One region of the Aeromicrobium sp. WCS2018Hpa-31 genome, then DNA from elsewhere that is predicted to be linked to it. Evidence: predicted binding sites of a transcription regulator. Region 1 holds the regulator's gene; the other holds the start of a gene.
The links. Region 1 encodes HrcA, which represses chaperone genes, less so after heat shock. Its sites were predicted from a motif close to TTGGCACTCGNNNNNNNCGAGTGCCAA; they were not measured.
Positions count from the first base shown of each region.

Region 2: a site for HrcA is predicted at 1,550-1,576, ahead of groL (chaperonin GroEL). Genes of this name have one in related genera too.

Region 1 is NZ_JAVTJF010000004.1:294,793-302,307, forward strand. Features, by position in the region: gene dnaJ (molecular chaperone DnaJ) at 1-1,131, opposite strand, end outside; gene hrcA (heat-inducible transcriptional repressor HrcA) at 1,148-2,185, opposite strand; gene RQG84_RS07165 (hypothetical protein) at 2,308-2,739, shown strand; gene RQG84_RS07170 (DUF3097 domain-containing protein) at 2,732-3,580, shown strand; gene RQG84_RS07175 (CHAP domain-containing protein) at 3,619-4,491, opposite strand; gene hemW (radical SAM family heme chaperone HemW) at 4,651-5,814, opposite strand; gene RQG84_RS07185 (long-chain fatty acid--CoA ligase) at 5,818-7,515, opposite strand, start outside.
Region 2 is NZ_JAVTJF010000002.1:232,244-239,758, forward strand. Features, by position in the region: gene RQG84_RS03285 (hypothetical protein) at 1-1,206, shown strand, start outside; gene RQG84_RS03290 (hypothetical protein) at 1,216-1,494, shown strand; gene groL (chaperonin GroEL) at 1,696-3,327, shown strand; gene RQG84_RS03300 (hypothetical protein) at 3,538-3,879, shown strand; gene RQG84_RS03305 (MmcQ/YjbR family DNA-binding protein) at 3,892-4,260, shown strand; gene RQG84_RS03310 (hypothetical protein) at 4,273-5,013, opposite strand; gene RQG84_RS03315 (VWA domain-containing protein) at 5,010-6,098, opposite strand; gene RQG84_RS03320 (DUF3592 domain-containing protein) at 6,162-6,569, shown strand; gene RQG84_RS03325 (hypothetical protein) at 6,609-7,229, shown strand; gene RQG84_RS03330 (hypothetical protein) at 7,277-7,515, shown strand, end outside.

The DNA of each region.
Region 1 (7,515 bases):
CCCGAACATGCCGTGCCGGTGCGTCGAGCCCATCTGCGCCTCGGGACGGTCCTCGCCGCGCAGCTCGGCCAGCTGCTTGAGCAGCTCGCGCTGCTCGTCGTCGAGCCGGTCCGGGGTCTCGACGACCATCTCGACCACGAGGTCGCCGCGACCGGGGCCGCGCAGCCGCGGCACGCCCTGGCCACGCAGCGTCAGGGTCTCGCCGGACTGGGTGCCCGCAGGCACCTCCAGGCCCACGGTGTCGGGCCCGTCCTGGTCGGCCAGGTCGGCCTCGAGCGTCGGCAGGTCGACGTGCGTGCCGAGGGCCGCAGCGGTCATCGGCAGGGTGACCTGGCAGCGCAGCTGGTCGCCCTTGCGGGTGAAGACGGGGTGACGGGCCACCTCGACCTCGATGTAGAGGTCGCCGGGGGGTCCTCCGCCGGGGCCGACCTCGCCCTCGCCGGCCAGCTGGATGCGGGTGCCCTGGTCGACGCCGGCAGGGATCGAGACGGTGAGCGAGCGACGCGACCGGACCCGGCCGTCGCCGTTGCACTCGTGGCACGGATCGGGGATGACCGAGCCGAAGCCGTGGCAGGTCGGGCACGGGCGGGCGGTCCGGACGCTGCCCAGCGGCGTGCGCTGCACGTGCTGCACCTCGCCGTGCCCGTGGCACGTGCCGCAGGTGACGGCCTCGGAGTCGTCCTCGGCACCGCTGCCGTCGCAGCGCGTGCACACGACCGCCGTGTCGACCTTGATGTCGTGGGTGACGCCGAACGCGGCCTCAGCGAGGTCGACCTGCAGGCGGAGCAACGCGTCCTGGCCACGCTGGACGCGCGAGCGCGGCCCGCGGGTGTTGCCCCCGCCGCCGAAGAACGCGTCCATGATGTCGTCGAAGCTGAAGCCGCCGCCGGCGAAGCCCCCCGCGCCGCCCCCGCCGCCGAGCGGGTTGCCGCCGCGGTCGTAGACCGACTTCTTCTGCGGGTCGGAGAGCACCTCGTAGGCGGTCGTGACCTCCTTGAAGCGGTCGGCCGCGTCGGGTGCGTCGTTCACGTCGGGGTGCAGCTGGCGCGCGAGCCGGCGGTACGCCTTCTTGAGCTCCTCGGGCGTCGCCGACCGGGACACGCCCAGCAGCTCGTAGTAGTCCTGTGCCATTGGTCCTTCGTCCTGTTCAGCCGTCCGCCAGCTGTCGCCCGACGTAGCGGGCGACCGCGCCGACGGCGGCCATGGTTCCTGGATAGTCCATGCGGGTGGGTCCGAGCGTGCCCAACGTGGCGAGCGCCTGCTCGGGGGTGCCGTACGCCGAGGAGACGACGGCGGTGCCCGCCAGTCCCTCGCTACCGGTCTCGAGGCCGATGCGCACGGTGGGGTCGGTGGTCGCCTCGCCGAGGAGCTTCAGGAGCACGACCTGCTCCTCGAGCGCCTCGAGGACGGGGCGGATCGAGGAGTCGAAGTCGCGGCCGAAGCGCGCCAGGTTGGCGGTGCCGCCCACGGCGATGCGCTCGTCGGACCGCTCGTCGGAGAACACGTGCGTGAGCGTCGTGACCACCGACGTGACGAGAGGCCGGTCGGTCTCGGCGAACGTGCCGATCACCTCGGCCAGGCGCAACGACGCCTCGGGCAGCCGCTGCCCGATGGTGGCGGTCATGATGCGGGAGCGCACGTCGGACAGCAGCACGTCGCCCGGCGTGGACTCGAGCTCGACGACACGCTGCTCCACCCGGCCGCTGCTGGTGATCACCACGAGCAGCACGCGTGCGTGCTCGAGCGCGACGACCTCGACGTGGCGCACGGTGGAGCGGGTCAGCGACGGGTACTGCACGATCGCGACCTGGTTGGTCAGCTGGGCCAGCACCTTGACGCTGCGCTGCACGACGTCGTCGACGTCGACCGCTCCCCCGAGGAAGGTCTCGATGGCGCGTCGCTCGGGCGTCGAGAGCGCCTTCACCTGGGACAGCCGGTCGACGAACAGCCGGTAGCCCTTGTCGGTGGGCACCCGGCCCGCGCTCGTGTGCGGCTGCGCGATGTAGCCGTCGTCCTCCAGGGCCGCCATGTCGTTGCGGATGGTCGCCGGCGAGACACCGAGCTGGTGCCGCTCCACGAGCGCCCGGGAGCCCACGGGCTCCTGGGTCTCGACGTAGTCCTCGACGATGGCGCGCAGCACCTCGAGGCGACGGTCGTCAGAGGCGAGTCTTCGGTCCTCCGGCACGGCGGTCTCCTCTCTGCTGATCGGGCCTGCTGGGTCGTGACGGCCCCGGGGCGCGCAGACGGGGCACGACGACGCGGCGTGGCGCTTTGGCACTCACCCAGGGCAAGTGCCAGTCTAACGAGGTGGGAGCAATCGGGAGCGAGGGAGAGGTCGTCTCGGTCACGGGCACCACGCGTACCCTCACCTACCGACCTCGTCGGGTCACCCTCTCCGACGGCACCTTCCTCATGCACGAGTCGCGCGGCGGCACCCTCAGCTCGGTCTGGGCCGCCGACCTCGGCGACCTGTTCGTCGAGGTGGTTCACCTGGGCCACGGCCCCCTGGGCGGCGAGCTGGTGCTCGTCGTCCCCGACGGCGACGTGGTGGCGCTCGGCGACCTCGTTCCCCCGCTCGACGCGGTCCCGTCGGCCGTCACGCCCAGCTGGCCGGCCGCCGTGGACCTCGCCGTCGGGCTCACCCGCCCGTCGACCCGCATCCTCACCAGCAGCGGACCCATCACCCGCGAGGACCTGGAGGACTTCCACCAGACGCTGCTCGGGGTGCTGCATGGCTGAGGCCAGGCACCCGGGGCGTTACGGACAGGACGTGCTGGCCGGCGACTGGAAGGCTCCCCCGCGCGGTCGCTCCACCGAGGCCCCCGCCGACCTCGGCATCGTGGTCGAGGAGGTCACCTCGGGGTGGGTCGGCGAGGTCGTCCGCGTGGAGCGCGACCTCGGCATGGTGATGCTGGAGGACCGCCACCTGCGCCGCAAGTCGTTCCCGCTCGGACCGGGCTTCCTCCTGGAGGGAAAGCCGGTCGTGCTCGTCGCTCCGGTCGCGGCGGCACCCAAGGCCGTGGCCCGCACCGCGTCCGGGTCGCGTGCGGTCACCGGACAGCGTGCACGGGTCGCCCTGCCCAGCCGGATCCTCGTCGAGGGCAAGCACGACGCCGAGCTCGTCGAGAAGGTGTGGGGCGACGACCTTCGGGTGGAGGGCGTGGCCGTGGAGATGCTGCACGGCGTCGACGACCTCGTCGGGGTCGTCGACGACTTCGACCCCGGTCCCGACCGTCGCCTCGGCATCCTCGTCGACCACCTCGTCCCGGGGTCCAAGGAGTCGCGCATCGCCGCGAGGCTCTCGGACCGCGACCACGTGCTCGTCGTCGGGCATCCCTACGTCGACGTGTGGCAGGCCGTGAAGCCGGGACGTCTCGGCGTGGACGCCTGGCCCGTGGTCCCGCGCAGCATCGAGTGGAAGCGTGGGATCTGCGCGGCCTTCGGCTGGCCGCACGCCGAGCAGGCCGACATCGCTCGCGCGTGGCAGCACATCCTCTCGCGCGTCCGGTCGTGGACCGACCTGGAGCCGGAGTTCCTGGGCCGGGTCGAGGAGCTCATCGACTTCGTCACCGCTCCCTGAGCGGCACGGCGTCTCCCGAGGCCCACCGACGGGGACCGTCAGCCCGGCCCGACCACCGGCCCGAGCACCGGGGCGACCACGTCGTCGAGCCAGTCCGCTCGTGGCACGGCGACGCCCCGAGTGGTTCCGTCGTCCCGCACCTCCAGGTCGGCCACGCCGAGCAGCACGTCCTTGCCCCTGGTGCCGGAGGCGTTGTGGGCGTACAGGTAGGCGCGCAGCTCGCCGCGCACCTGGACGGTGCGTCGCCACGAGAACCGGAAGTAGGCGGAGGAGAACGTGAAGGTCTCCGCCGGCGCCCGGTCCAGCGGCGCCCCCAGCGCGACCGTGTAGGCGACCGGGCGTCCCCAGCGGTCGGGCTCGCTCGCCGCACCGCGCACCGCCACCATGCCGTCCGTCGCCTCGAGCGACTCCAGGACGCCCGACGGCGACCCGTCTGACGTGGGGTAGCGGATGAAGCCGGACGGCCACCCCGACCCTCGTCGCACGGTGCGCCACATGAAGGTCCGGTTCATGTTGTCCTCGGAGACGACGATGGAACCGTCCGCACGGACCCGCTCCACGACGGCGACGTGCCCCTTCTTGCCGGCGAGTGCTCGGTTGGCCTTCCACCAGGCCACGTCGCCGCGGCGTGGTGCCGACGTGCTGACCCGCAGTCCGGCGGCTCGCGCGGCCGCGCCCCACGTGAGGGCGGCGTCGGTGCCGGGCGGTCGCGCGACCAGTCGGTTCTTGGTGAGTCGGTACGCGACGTAGTTCGTGCAGCTGCGACCGGGCGTCATGTTCCAGTACGACCGCGACCGGACCGACGCGTAGCCGCCGTGGGTGTACCCCTTGGCGGCGCACTGCTTGTACCCCGTGCACAGCACGGTGCGTGGTGCCGCGTCCGCAGACGTCGGCACACTGATGATGGCCATGCCGATCAGCATGCTGATCAGAGCTGGCCAATGCGCGATGCGCATTGCTCCCTCGCCAACTCCCCCGAGTTTGTTCCTTGCTCCCAGGAGCACCGTAGGACCGTGTCCTAGGTCATGCCATCCGAATGACGAAAGTCCCTTCGGACTGGGGCGGGCGTCCTAGTCCGTGAGGTCCCGGACCACGGCGTCGGCGAGCAGGCGGCCCTCCAGGGTGAGCACGAGACGCTCGTCCACGACGTCGAGCAGACCGCGCGCGGCGAGCACCGGCACCTGCGCCCGCACCGAGGGGTCGAGCGCCGCCACGGGCAGGCCGGACCTCAGCCGGATCTCCAGCATGATCCGTTCGAGGGCGGCCGTGGGGGCGTCGATGTCCTCACCGTCGGCCTCGACAGGCTCGCCCGCAGCCAGTCGCTGTGCGTAGGCGGCAGGATGCTTGACGTTCCACCAGCGCCGCCGGTCGACGTAGGAGTGCGCGCCCGGACCCACGCCCCACCACTCGGCGCCGTGCCAGTACAGCAGGTTGTGGCGGCACTGCGCGGCCTCGTCGCGAGCCCAGTTCGACAGCTCGTACCAACCCAGGCCCGCTGCGGTGAGGGTCGCGTCGGCGAGCAGGTACTTGTCGGCGGTCTCGTCGTCGTCGGGCATGACCACCTCGCCGCGCCGGACCTTGCGCGCGAAGGCCGTCCCGTCCTCCACGATGAGCGCGTAGGCGCTGACGTGGTCGGGCTCGAGGGAGACCGCCTGCTCCAGGCTCGTCCGCCAGTCGTCCATCGACTCACCCGGCGTGCCGTAGATGAGGTCGAGGCTCACCTGCTCGAACCCGGCCTCCCGGGCCCAGCGCACCGCGTCGGGGACACGGGCGGGGTCGTGCGTCCGGTCCAGCGTGGCGAGCACGTGCGGCACGGCGGACTGCACCCCGAAGGAGATGCGGGTGAAGCCGCCCTCGCGCAGGCGTGCCAGCGACGCCGGCGTGACGCTGTCGGGGTTGGCCTCCGTGGTCACCTCGGCACCCGGGCGCAGCCCGAGGTGCTCGTCGATCGACCTGAGGACGCCGACGAGGTCGTCGGCGGGGAGCTGGGTGGGGGTGCCTCCCCCGAAGAAGACCGTCTCGACCGGCCGGGGCCCGACGGCGTCGGCCATGCGGCGCACCTCGTGCAGGGCCGAGGAGGCGTACGTCGCGCGGGTGGCACCCTCACCGAGCTCGTCGGCGGTGTAGGTGTTGAAGTCGCAGTAGCCGCAGCGGACCGAGCAGAACGGGACGTGGACGTAAACGCCGAACGGCCCGCCCCCGGTGTCGGGAGCGGGCCGTTCGGTCGAGGTCATGGACTAAGCGTAGAAGCCGTCCAGGATGTGCTTGTAGTTCGACTCCACCACGTTGCGCTTGACCTTCATGCTCGGCGTGATCTCGCCGGACTCGATCGACAGGTCGTGGTCCAGGATGGCGAACTTCTTGATCGTCTCCCAGCGGTTGATCTTGGAGTTGAGCTCGTCGATCTGGCCGGAGATCACCTCGTGCATCTGCGGCGAGGAGACGACCTCGGAGTAGGACTTGCCCTCCATGCCATGCGCCGTGGCCCACTCGGCGACCGCGTCGGGATCGAGCGTGATGAGCGCGGAGCAGAAGTTTCGCTCGTTGCCGTGCACCACGATCTGGCTGGTCAGCGAGCTGATGCCCTTGAAGATGCCCTCGATGTGCGGCGGAGCCACGTACTTGCCGCCGGAGGTCTTGAAGAGCTCCTTCTTGCGGCCCGTGATGTAGAGGAAGCCGTCCTCGTCGAGCCGGCCCTCGTCGCCGGTGTGCAGCCACCCGTCCTCGGTGAGCGACGAGGCGCTCTCGGAGTCGAGGTTGTGGTAGCCCTGCATGACGTGCGGGCCCTTGACGAGGACCTCGCCGTCCTCGGCGATGCGGATCTCGCTGCCGGGCATCGGGATGCCCACCGAGCCGAGCTTGAAGTCGGTCGGGTGGTTGACCGTGGCACCGGCGGAGTTCTCGGTGAGCCCGTAGCCCTCGAGGATGAGGACGCCGGCGGCGTGGAACCACTCGGCGATGTCGGGCGAGAGCGCCGCGGCACCGGAGATGAAGAACCGCACGCGGCCGCCGAAGCGGTCGCGCACCTTGGAGAACACCAGCTTGTCGGCCACACCGTGCTTGGCCTTGAGGACCGGCGAGATCGGCTTGCCGGCGCGCACCGCGCGGGAGTGCTCGATGCCCACCTTCTCGGCCCACTTGAAGATCTTGAGCTTCGCGCCGCCCTCGGCCTCTGTCATGCCGACGATGCGGCCGTAGGCCTTCTCGAAGATGCGGGGCGCCGCACCCATGAACGTGGGCTTGACGATCGCCAGGTTGTCGACGATCTTCGGCACGCGCCCGTCGATGGCCGTGGCGAAGCCGATCTGCAGCTGCGTCGAGAGGAGCACCTTGCCGAAGGAGTGCGCCATCGGCAGCCAGAGGAACTGCAGGTCGTCGGCGGTCAGGTAGCCGCCTGCGGCGATGCAGGCGCCCTCGTAGGTCCAGCCGTCGTGCAGGAGGCGCACGCCCTTCGGACGGCCGGTCGTGCCGGACGTGTAGATGAGCGTCGCGAGCGACTGCGGCGTGATGGCCGCGACCCGGTCCTTGACGGCGTCCGGGTTGGCGGCGAGGTGGTCGCGGCCGAGCTGCTCGAGGTCGTCGAAGCCGATGACCCAGTCGCCGTCGGGCGTGCCGTCGTAGACGACGACCTTCGTGACGGAGGGGAGCTCGGAGTGCTTCTCGCGCAGCTTGGCGACCTGCTCGTCGTCCTCGGCGAAGACGATGCGGCTGTCGGAGTCGGCCAGGATGTAGGCGACGTCGCTGGCCATCGTGGTCGGGTAGACGGTGGTGGTGGCGGCACCGGCAGCCAGCACGGCGAGGTCGGAGAAGATCCACTCCACACGGGTGCCGGACGCGATGGCCACGCGCTCCTCCGGGCCGATGCCGAGCGCCAGCAGGCCGGCCGCGAGCGCCGTCACCTGCTCGCCGGTCTGGGCCCAGGTCAGCGAGTGCCA
Region 2 (7,515 bases), on a different contig from region 1:
CTCCAGGCCGCTCCTGCCACCGCCGGGCCGGGGGCGGCGGAAAGCTCCGGCGGGGGTGCCGGGCCGGGGGTGGCGGGGAGCCCTGGCGGGGGTGCCGGGCGGGGGGCGGCGAAGAGGGCAGAGCCGTCGCGGCGGCCGTGGCTCGCGGTGCTGGGTGCGCTGCTCGCCGCCTGGTTCCTGGGTGCCCTGTTCCTGGGGCCGGACGACGCGACCAACCCGGGCATCGCCGCCTTCTACATCCTCGTGTGGGTGGGGCTGGTGCCGTTGGGACTGCTGGCCGGGCACGTGTGGAAGGACCTGTCGCCGTGGCGATCGCTGCAGTGGCTGGTGGGTCGCGCCACCGGTCGTCCGGAGGGCTTCGTGGCCTACCGCGACGTCTGGGGCTACTGGCCGGCGGCGGTGGGGCTGTTCGCCTTCGTGTGGCTCGAGCTGGTCTCGCCCGACGCCGGCGACGTGACCACGGTGCGCACCTGGGTGGCCGCCTACGTGGGCGTCACGGTGCTGGGCGGTGTGCTGTTCGGCCCGCGCTGGTTCGACCGCGCCGACCCCTTCGACGTCTACAGCGCCTTCGTGGCGCGCCTCGCCCCGCTGGTGCGCGACCGCAGGTTCGACCCGCACGACCCGTTGCGCTCGCTGCCGCTGCTGCCCGTCGCGCCCGGCCTGGTGGCCGCGATCGCGGTGCTGCTGGGGTCCACGGCCTTCGACAGCTTCTCGGCGTCCGAGCGTTGGCAGTCGGGCTCGCACTCCACGCTCACGACGTCGCTGGTGCTGCTGTTGTTCTGCGTCGTCGTCGGCGTGGCGTTCGTCGCGGCGTCGGTGGCCACGGGCGGGGTCACGCCACGCCAGCGCCGGGCGCTGCCCGGACTCATGGCGCACTCGCTGGTGCCGATCGTCGTGGGGTACATCTTCGCCCACTACCTGACCTACCTGCTCGAGCGCGGCCAGGCCGCGGCGATCGACCTGCTCCAGCTGCTGGGGGTCGGCAACGGGCTGGAGGTCTCGTACTTCCTGTCCGAGCACCCGGACGTGCTGGCCGTCTACAAGGTCGGGTTCGTGGTGGCCGGGCACGTGGTGGCCGTCGTCGCGGCGCACGACCGGGCGCTCGCGCTGCTGCCGCGTGCGCACCGGCTCACCGGCCAGCTCGCCATGCTCGTGCTCATGGTCGGCTACACGTTCACCGGCATCTACCTGCTCTTCTCGGTCTAGGGTCGACGGATGGAGCCGACGGTCGCGGGAGAGGTGCTGACGACGCACCCGGTGGCCGTGCTGGCCATCCCCGCGTTCATCCCGGTCGTGGTGATCGTCGCGACGGTCCTGTGGATCGCGCGGAAGGACCGGCTGGCCGAGGCCGCCGAGCACGAGGCCGCCGACCCCGTCGCCCCAGTCCCGCCCGTGCCGGTCCCCGTGCCCGCCGCCGATCCCATTCCCGGTGAGACCCGCGGCCGGCCCTGGCGCGACCGCCTCCCCCGCCTCGTCATCGGCGACGAGGACTGACAGGTCGTCCCGCGGGGCGGACTGGCACTCTCGGGACCCGATTGCCAGCCGTTGGTTAGCACTCCTATAGTGAGAGTGCTAGACATCAGACCGGCCCGGTGAGGGTCACGGCCGCAGCGGGAAGGGTTCGCCGCGGCGCAGGGCTCGTCCGTCGCGGGCACCGACCGGTCACACCCACCACGTCGAACCGGAGAGTTCCACATGGCCAAGACCATTGCGTTCAACGAAGAGGCCCGTCGCGGCCTCGAGCGCGGCATGAACCAGCTTGCCGACGCAGTCAAGGTGACGCTCGGCCCCAAGGGTCGCAACGTCGTGCTCGAGAAGAAGTGGGGCGCGCCCACGATCACCAACGACGGTGTCTCCATCGCCAAGGAGATCGAGCTCGAGGACCCCTACGAGAAGATCGGCGCCGAGCTCGTCAAGGAGGTCGCCAAGAAGACCGACGACGTCGCCGGTGACGGCACCACCACGGCCACCGTGCTGGCCCAGGCGCTCGTGCGCGAGGGTCTGCGCAACGTGGCCGCCGGCGCCAACCCGATGGGCCTGAAGAAGGGCATCGAGGCCGCCGTCGAGGCCATCAGCAGCCAGCTGCTGAGCATGGCCAAGGACGTCGAGACCAAGGAGCAGATCGCCTCCACCGCGTCCATCTCGGCCGCTGACCCCACGGTCGGCGAGATCATCGCCGAGGCCATGGACAAGGTCGGCAAGGAGGGCGTCATCACGGTCGAGGAGTCGAACACGTTCGGCCTCGACCTCGAGCTCACCGAGGGCATGCGCTTCGACAAGGGTCACCTGTCGGGCTACTTCGTCACCGACCCCGAGCGCATGGAGACGGTCCTCGAGGACCCCTACATCCTCATCGTCAACAGCAAGATCAGCTCGGTCAAGGACTTCGTCCCGGTGCTCGAGAAGGTCATGCAGTCGGGCAAGCCGCTCGCGATCATCGCCGAGGACGTCGAGGGCGAGGCCCTGGCCACCCTGATCGTCAACAAGATGCGCGGCACCTTCAAGTCGGTCGCCATCAAGGCCCCCGGCTTCGGTGACCGCCGCAAGGCCATGCTGGCCGACATCGCCATCCTCACCGGTGGCGAGGTCATCAGCGAGGAGGTCGGCCTCAAGCTCGAGAACGCCGACATCTCGCTGCTCGGCACGGCCCGCAAGGTCGTCACGACCAAGGACGAGACCACGATCGTCGAGGGTGGCGGCTCGCAGGACCAGATCGCCGGACGGGTCAACCAGATCCGCGCCGAGATCGAGAACAGCGACTCCGACTACGACCGCGAGAAGCTCCAGGAGCGCCTCGCGAAGCTGGCCGGCGGCGTGGCCGTCATCAAGGTCGGCGCGGCCACGGAGGTCGAGCTCAAGGAGCGCAAGCACCGCATCGAGGACGCCGTGCGCAACGCCAAGGCGGCCGTCGAGGAGGGCATCGTCGCCGGTGGTGGCGTGGCGCTCGTCCAGGCCACCAAGGCCGCGTTCGAGAAGCTCGAGCTCGAGGGTGACGAGGCCACGGGTGCCAACATCGTGCGCACCGCTGCCTCGGCCCCGCTGAAGCAGATCGCGATCAACGCCGGCCTCGAGGGCGGCGTCGTGGCGGAGAAGGTCGCCGGCCTCGACGCCGGTCACGGCCTGAACGCCGCCACGGGCGAGTACGTCGACCTCATCGCCGCGGGCATCATCGACCCGGCCAAGGTCACGCGCTCCGCGCTGCAGAACGCCGCATCCATCGCGGCGCTGTTCCTCACCACCGAGGCCGTCGTGGCCGACAAGCCGGAGCCGGCTGCCGCCGGTGGCGGCGCGCCGGACATGGGCGACATGGGCGGCATGGGCTTCTGAGACTCGCTCTGCGAGTCCAGGTCGAGTAGACGTCGGTGGCCACGCGAGCTCTGCGAGCGTGCCGCGGACGGCGTATCGAGACCTGAGCCCCCACCCGCACCACCTCTGACGAGGGCCCCGACCGGTTCGCCGGCCGGGGCCCTTCGTCGTCCCGCCGCCCCTCTCGGCGACTAGGTTCGCGACGTGGACAGGTCGTGGACGATTCCCTTGGTGCTGGTCGGGCTGACCCTCGCGTGCACCGTGACGGGGTGGACGACGGAGGTGGCACTGCCGCTCGTCCGCGCCGCCTGCGTCACGCTGCTCGTGGTCGCCTTGGCCGGCGTCGTCGTCGCGAAGGGGTGGACGACCCGCCTCGGCATGCTCGCGGTGGTGGTGATCGCCGTGGGCGCCCTGGTCGCGACGCGAGGTGGCGAGACCGGGGAGTCCGGTGAGTTCTCGGCCGAGATCGTCCAGCTCGTGGTCGGGCCGCTCGCCTTCGTGCCCTCGTTCGTGGTGCTGCTGTGGGTCGTCACCCCTGATCGACGCTCCCACCGGGACGTCGGTGGCTCGTGAAACCCTTGGGTCGTGGCACGTGCACCGGTACCCGAGGCGTTGCTGGCGCAGGTGGCCGCCGTCCTCGCCGACCTGCCCGAGACGCGCCGCGAGCGAGCCTGGACGGGGACCCGATGGGTGGTGCGGGGACACAACGTCGCCCACCTGTTCGGGGGTGAGGACGGCCTCGTGCGGGTCACCTTCCGGGCGCCGATGGACGAGGTTGCCGCCTTCGAGCACCTCGGCCATCCCTACTTCCGTGTCGGGCGCAGCGGCGACGTCGTGGGACTGGTGCTCGATGACGCGGTCGACCCGGCGGAGCTGCGCGAGCTGCTGGTCGAGTCGTACTGCGTGCAGGCTCCGGGGGAGCTCGTCGACCGCGTGGACCGCCCGGCGACCTGATCGGCAGCCGGGCTAGGCGCCCGGCGGTCCCTCGGGCGATCCTCCGGCGCGCCGGGCCCGCAGGACCAGTGCGACAAGTGCCACCAGCGCCAGGGCGGCCGCCGTGCCGAGGATCCACGGGAACGCGCGGCTGCCCTCGTCGGTGGACTCGGACGAGCCCTGAGCGGCATCCGGGTCGGCTGCCGCCTCGGTGTACTGCGGGGCCCCGTTCGGCTCACCGACGAGACCGATGCGCACGGTCACGGGGATCAGGTAGTCCTCGCCGTCCGGATCGTCCTCCAGCCCGACCACGACCGTGTAGCGCCCGGCGAGCGCGGCCGCGCCCTTCGCCCCGCCGACCTCGCGGTTGAGGTAGGCGATCGGTGCGGTGCTGTTGCCGAGCGTCTGGCCCTCGGCGCCGACGAGCGACTGGTTCGACGGCGCACCGGACGCCTGGGCTCCCAGTCCGGCGCGAGCGCGGGCCGGATTGACGATCGAGACGGTCCCGATCTGGCCCTGGTTCCCGATCGCCTCCGCCAGACGCCCCGAGGCCTTCGGGTACTCGACCGTCGCGACGACCTGCTGGCCCCACTCCGCGTCGACCTGGTAGGTCAGGGCCTCGCCGGGGACGATCGTGTCGGTGTACGTTCCCGGCTCCAGCAGGGGGGCGTCGTCGAAGGACGCGCCGCCGACGGTCTCGCTCTCGGTCCCGGACGCCGGGTCCTCCCAGGTCACGGGCGAGGCCGGCGTCGGCAGCGAGTCGGCGTCGGTCAAGGACGGCTCCTCCACCACGCGCAGCTCGAGCGGAGTGGCGGCGACCCCGTTCTGCCGCGACACGGAGACGAGCACGTCGCCTTCGCGCAGGTGTCGGAGGCGATCGCCGAGGCCGTCAGGAGTGCGCCCTCGGTGCGCTCGGCGGTCACGCCGTCACCTCCGCAGCCCTGGCCGTCGGTGGTGCTCAGCTCGATCTTGACCACGTCGTCGGCCTGCGTGTCGCTGCGCAGGGTCGCGCCGACGTGGATGGTGGAGTCGGCGATCTCCCGCCTCACGCGGTAGGTGCGGGTCGACGACGGTGGAAGGGCGTCCACCCAGTCCCCGGCCCGTACCTCGGGTGCGTCGACTGCCGACTCGGTCCCGGCGACCGGCGTGCCGATCGCGGTGTAGTCGCGCGAGGCGCGAGTGGCCAGCTTCTCGAGGCTGGACGAGAGCTCGTCGGAGGAGTCGACGTCGTAGTACGAGCCGTTGCCCTGGCGGGCGATGCACTGCAGCGCGTCACGTGCCGGCCCCGACACGTCGAGCCCCACGACGTCGATGCGGACGTCGACGCCGTCCTCGGTGAGCTCCGCGGCCACCTCGCACGGGTCGGGGTCGCACGTCGGCTCGCCGTCGGAGACGAGGACGATGCTGCGCCTGCCCTCGTCGCCGAGGTCCTGTCCCGCCTGCTGGAGGGCATACCCGATGGGCGTCTCGCCGTAGGGCTCGTAGTCGTCGATCGCGGCGCGCAGGTCGTCGCGGTTGCCCGTCTCCACCGGGACCACCAGCTGGGAGTCCTCGCAGGCGCCGGGCTCGTCGCGGGAGAACACCTCGGCGCCGTAGACCCGCAGGCCGACCGGCTGCGCCTCCGGCAGCGAGGCGACGACGTCGGCGAGCGCGGTCGTGGCTGCCTCGATGCGCGTCTCGCCGCCGGGCGTCCGTTCCTTCATCGACCCCGACGAGTCGAGCACCAGCACGAGCCGGCCGGTGTCGTTCCCGGACTCGGACCCGTCGGTGGCCGCGGCCGCCGACGGGAGGCAGAGCGACACCACGGCCGCGAGCAGGAGCGTGATGGTCCGACTCCGGCGTCCCGGTTCCCCCGTCATGGCGGCGAGGGTAGCGGCGCTGGCCCTTCGGGGTCCACCCGCGCGACTGCGTACGGTGGGGTCGTGCCGGACCTCGCCCTGCCCCTCGTGCTCGGGATCGTCGCCGTGCTCGCCGTCGTCGGCGTGGGACGCGAACGACGTCGGGCCCGACGCTGGCGCACCTGGCCGCGCGTCGACGGCGTCATCGAGGAGCGTCGTGCCGACCGTTCACGCGACCACGCCTTCCGGGTGCGGGTCAGGTTCCGCACGGCACGGGGCGAGGAGGTGGTCGCGTGGTCCGCCAACGCCATCGGGATCGAGGTCTCGCCGACCGTCGGCAGCAGCGTCGTCGTGGTGCACGACCCGGACCGGCCGACGCTCCTCGAGGCCCGCCCGACGGCGCCACCTCCGCCGGTGTCGGTGTGGTGGTGGGTCCTGGTCGCTGGCATCGTGGGGTTCCTGGCGCTGATGCTGTGGGCGTCCTGGGGCTGAGCGGCCCGGGTGCACTGCGGGGAACGGGGGGACACGACCATGATCGGACGACACCGACTGACGGCGGTCTGCGCGACCGGGCTGCTCGTGCTGCTCGGCGCGTGCAGCGGCGGCGACGACGGTGGTGATCCGCCCTCGGACGAGCCCACGGCGAGCAGCGAGGCGTCGCAGCCCGGGGCCGACCTTCCGTCGGGGTGGACGGAGCAGCAGCTCGAAGATCTGCGCCTCGGCATCCCCGGCGGGTTCGAGGGGGCGCCGGCGCAGCGGACCGACGAGGGCAGCCAGACGACCTTCACCGCCACCGACGGGTCCGAGGTGCCGGCCAGGATCGACGTGTTCGTCGAGTCCGGCCGGGTGGGCACGCTCGAGATCCGTGGCGGTCTGCTGAGGTCGCGGGCGGAGGCCGAGCTGGGTGCGGACGTCGAGGACCCGACACCCATCGACGTGCGAGGTGCGTCCGAGGCGGAGCAGTTCTTCTACACCTACGACATCGAGGCGTCCGAGGGCAGCACGTCGATCCGGCAGGTCGACCTCCTCGTCGACCCGCCCGGCCTGCCGAAGTACGGCGTCCGGTACGCGGCACCGGCCGACGCCTTCGACGACGACCTGTGGGAGCAGCTGCGTTCCAGCGTGTTCGTGGAGGACGCCCCGGACGCGTGAGCCGACCGCACGCCCTCGGTCCTGCGTGATCCTGGCAGGATGCACGGGTGGACACCCGGGACGACATGGCGCCCGAGCACCGTGAGCGCCTGCGCACCGCGGGCGCCGAGGCCGACGCGATCGACGCCCTCACCTGGCACCGTGCGACCGAGGGTGTCCCGCAGTGGTGGCACGACTGCGACAACGCCCTCTACCTCGCCGACGGTGCCTTCCTGCCCGAGAAGGTCCTCGCGCAGCTGACGCTGTTCCCCGTCCGCGACGTCGTGATCGCCGTCGGGTCCGCCCT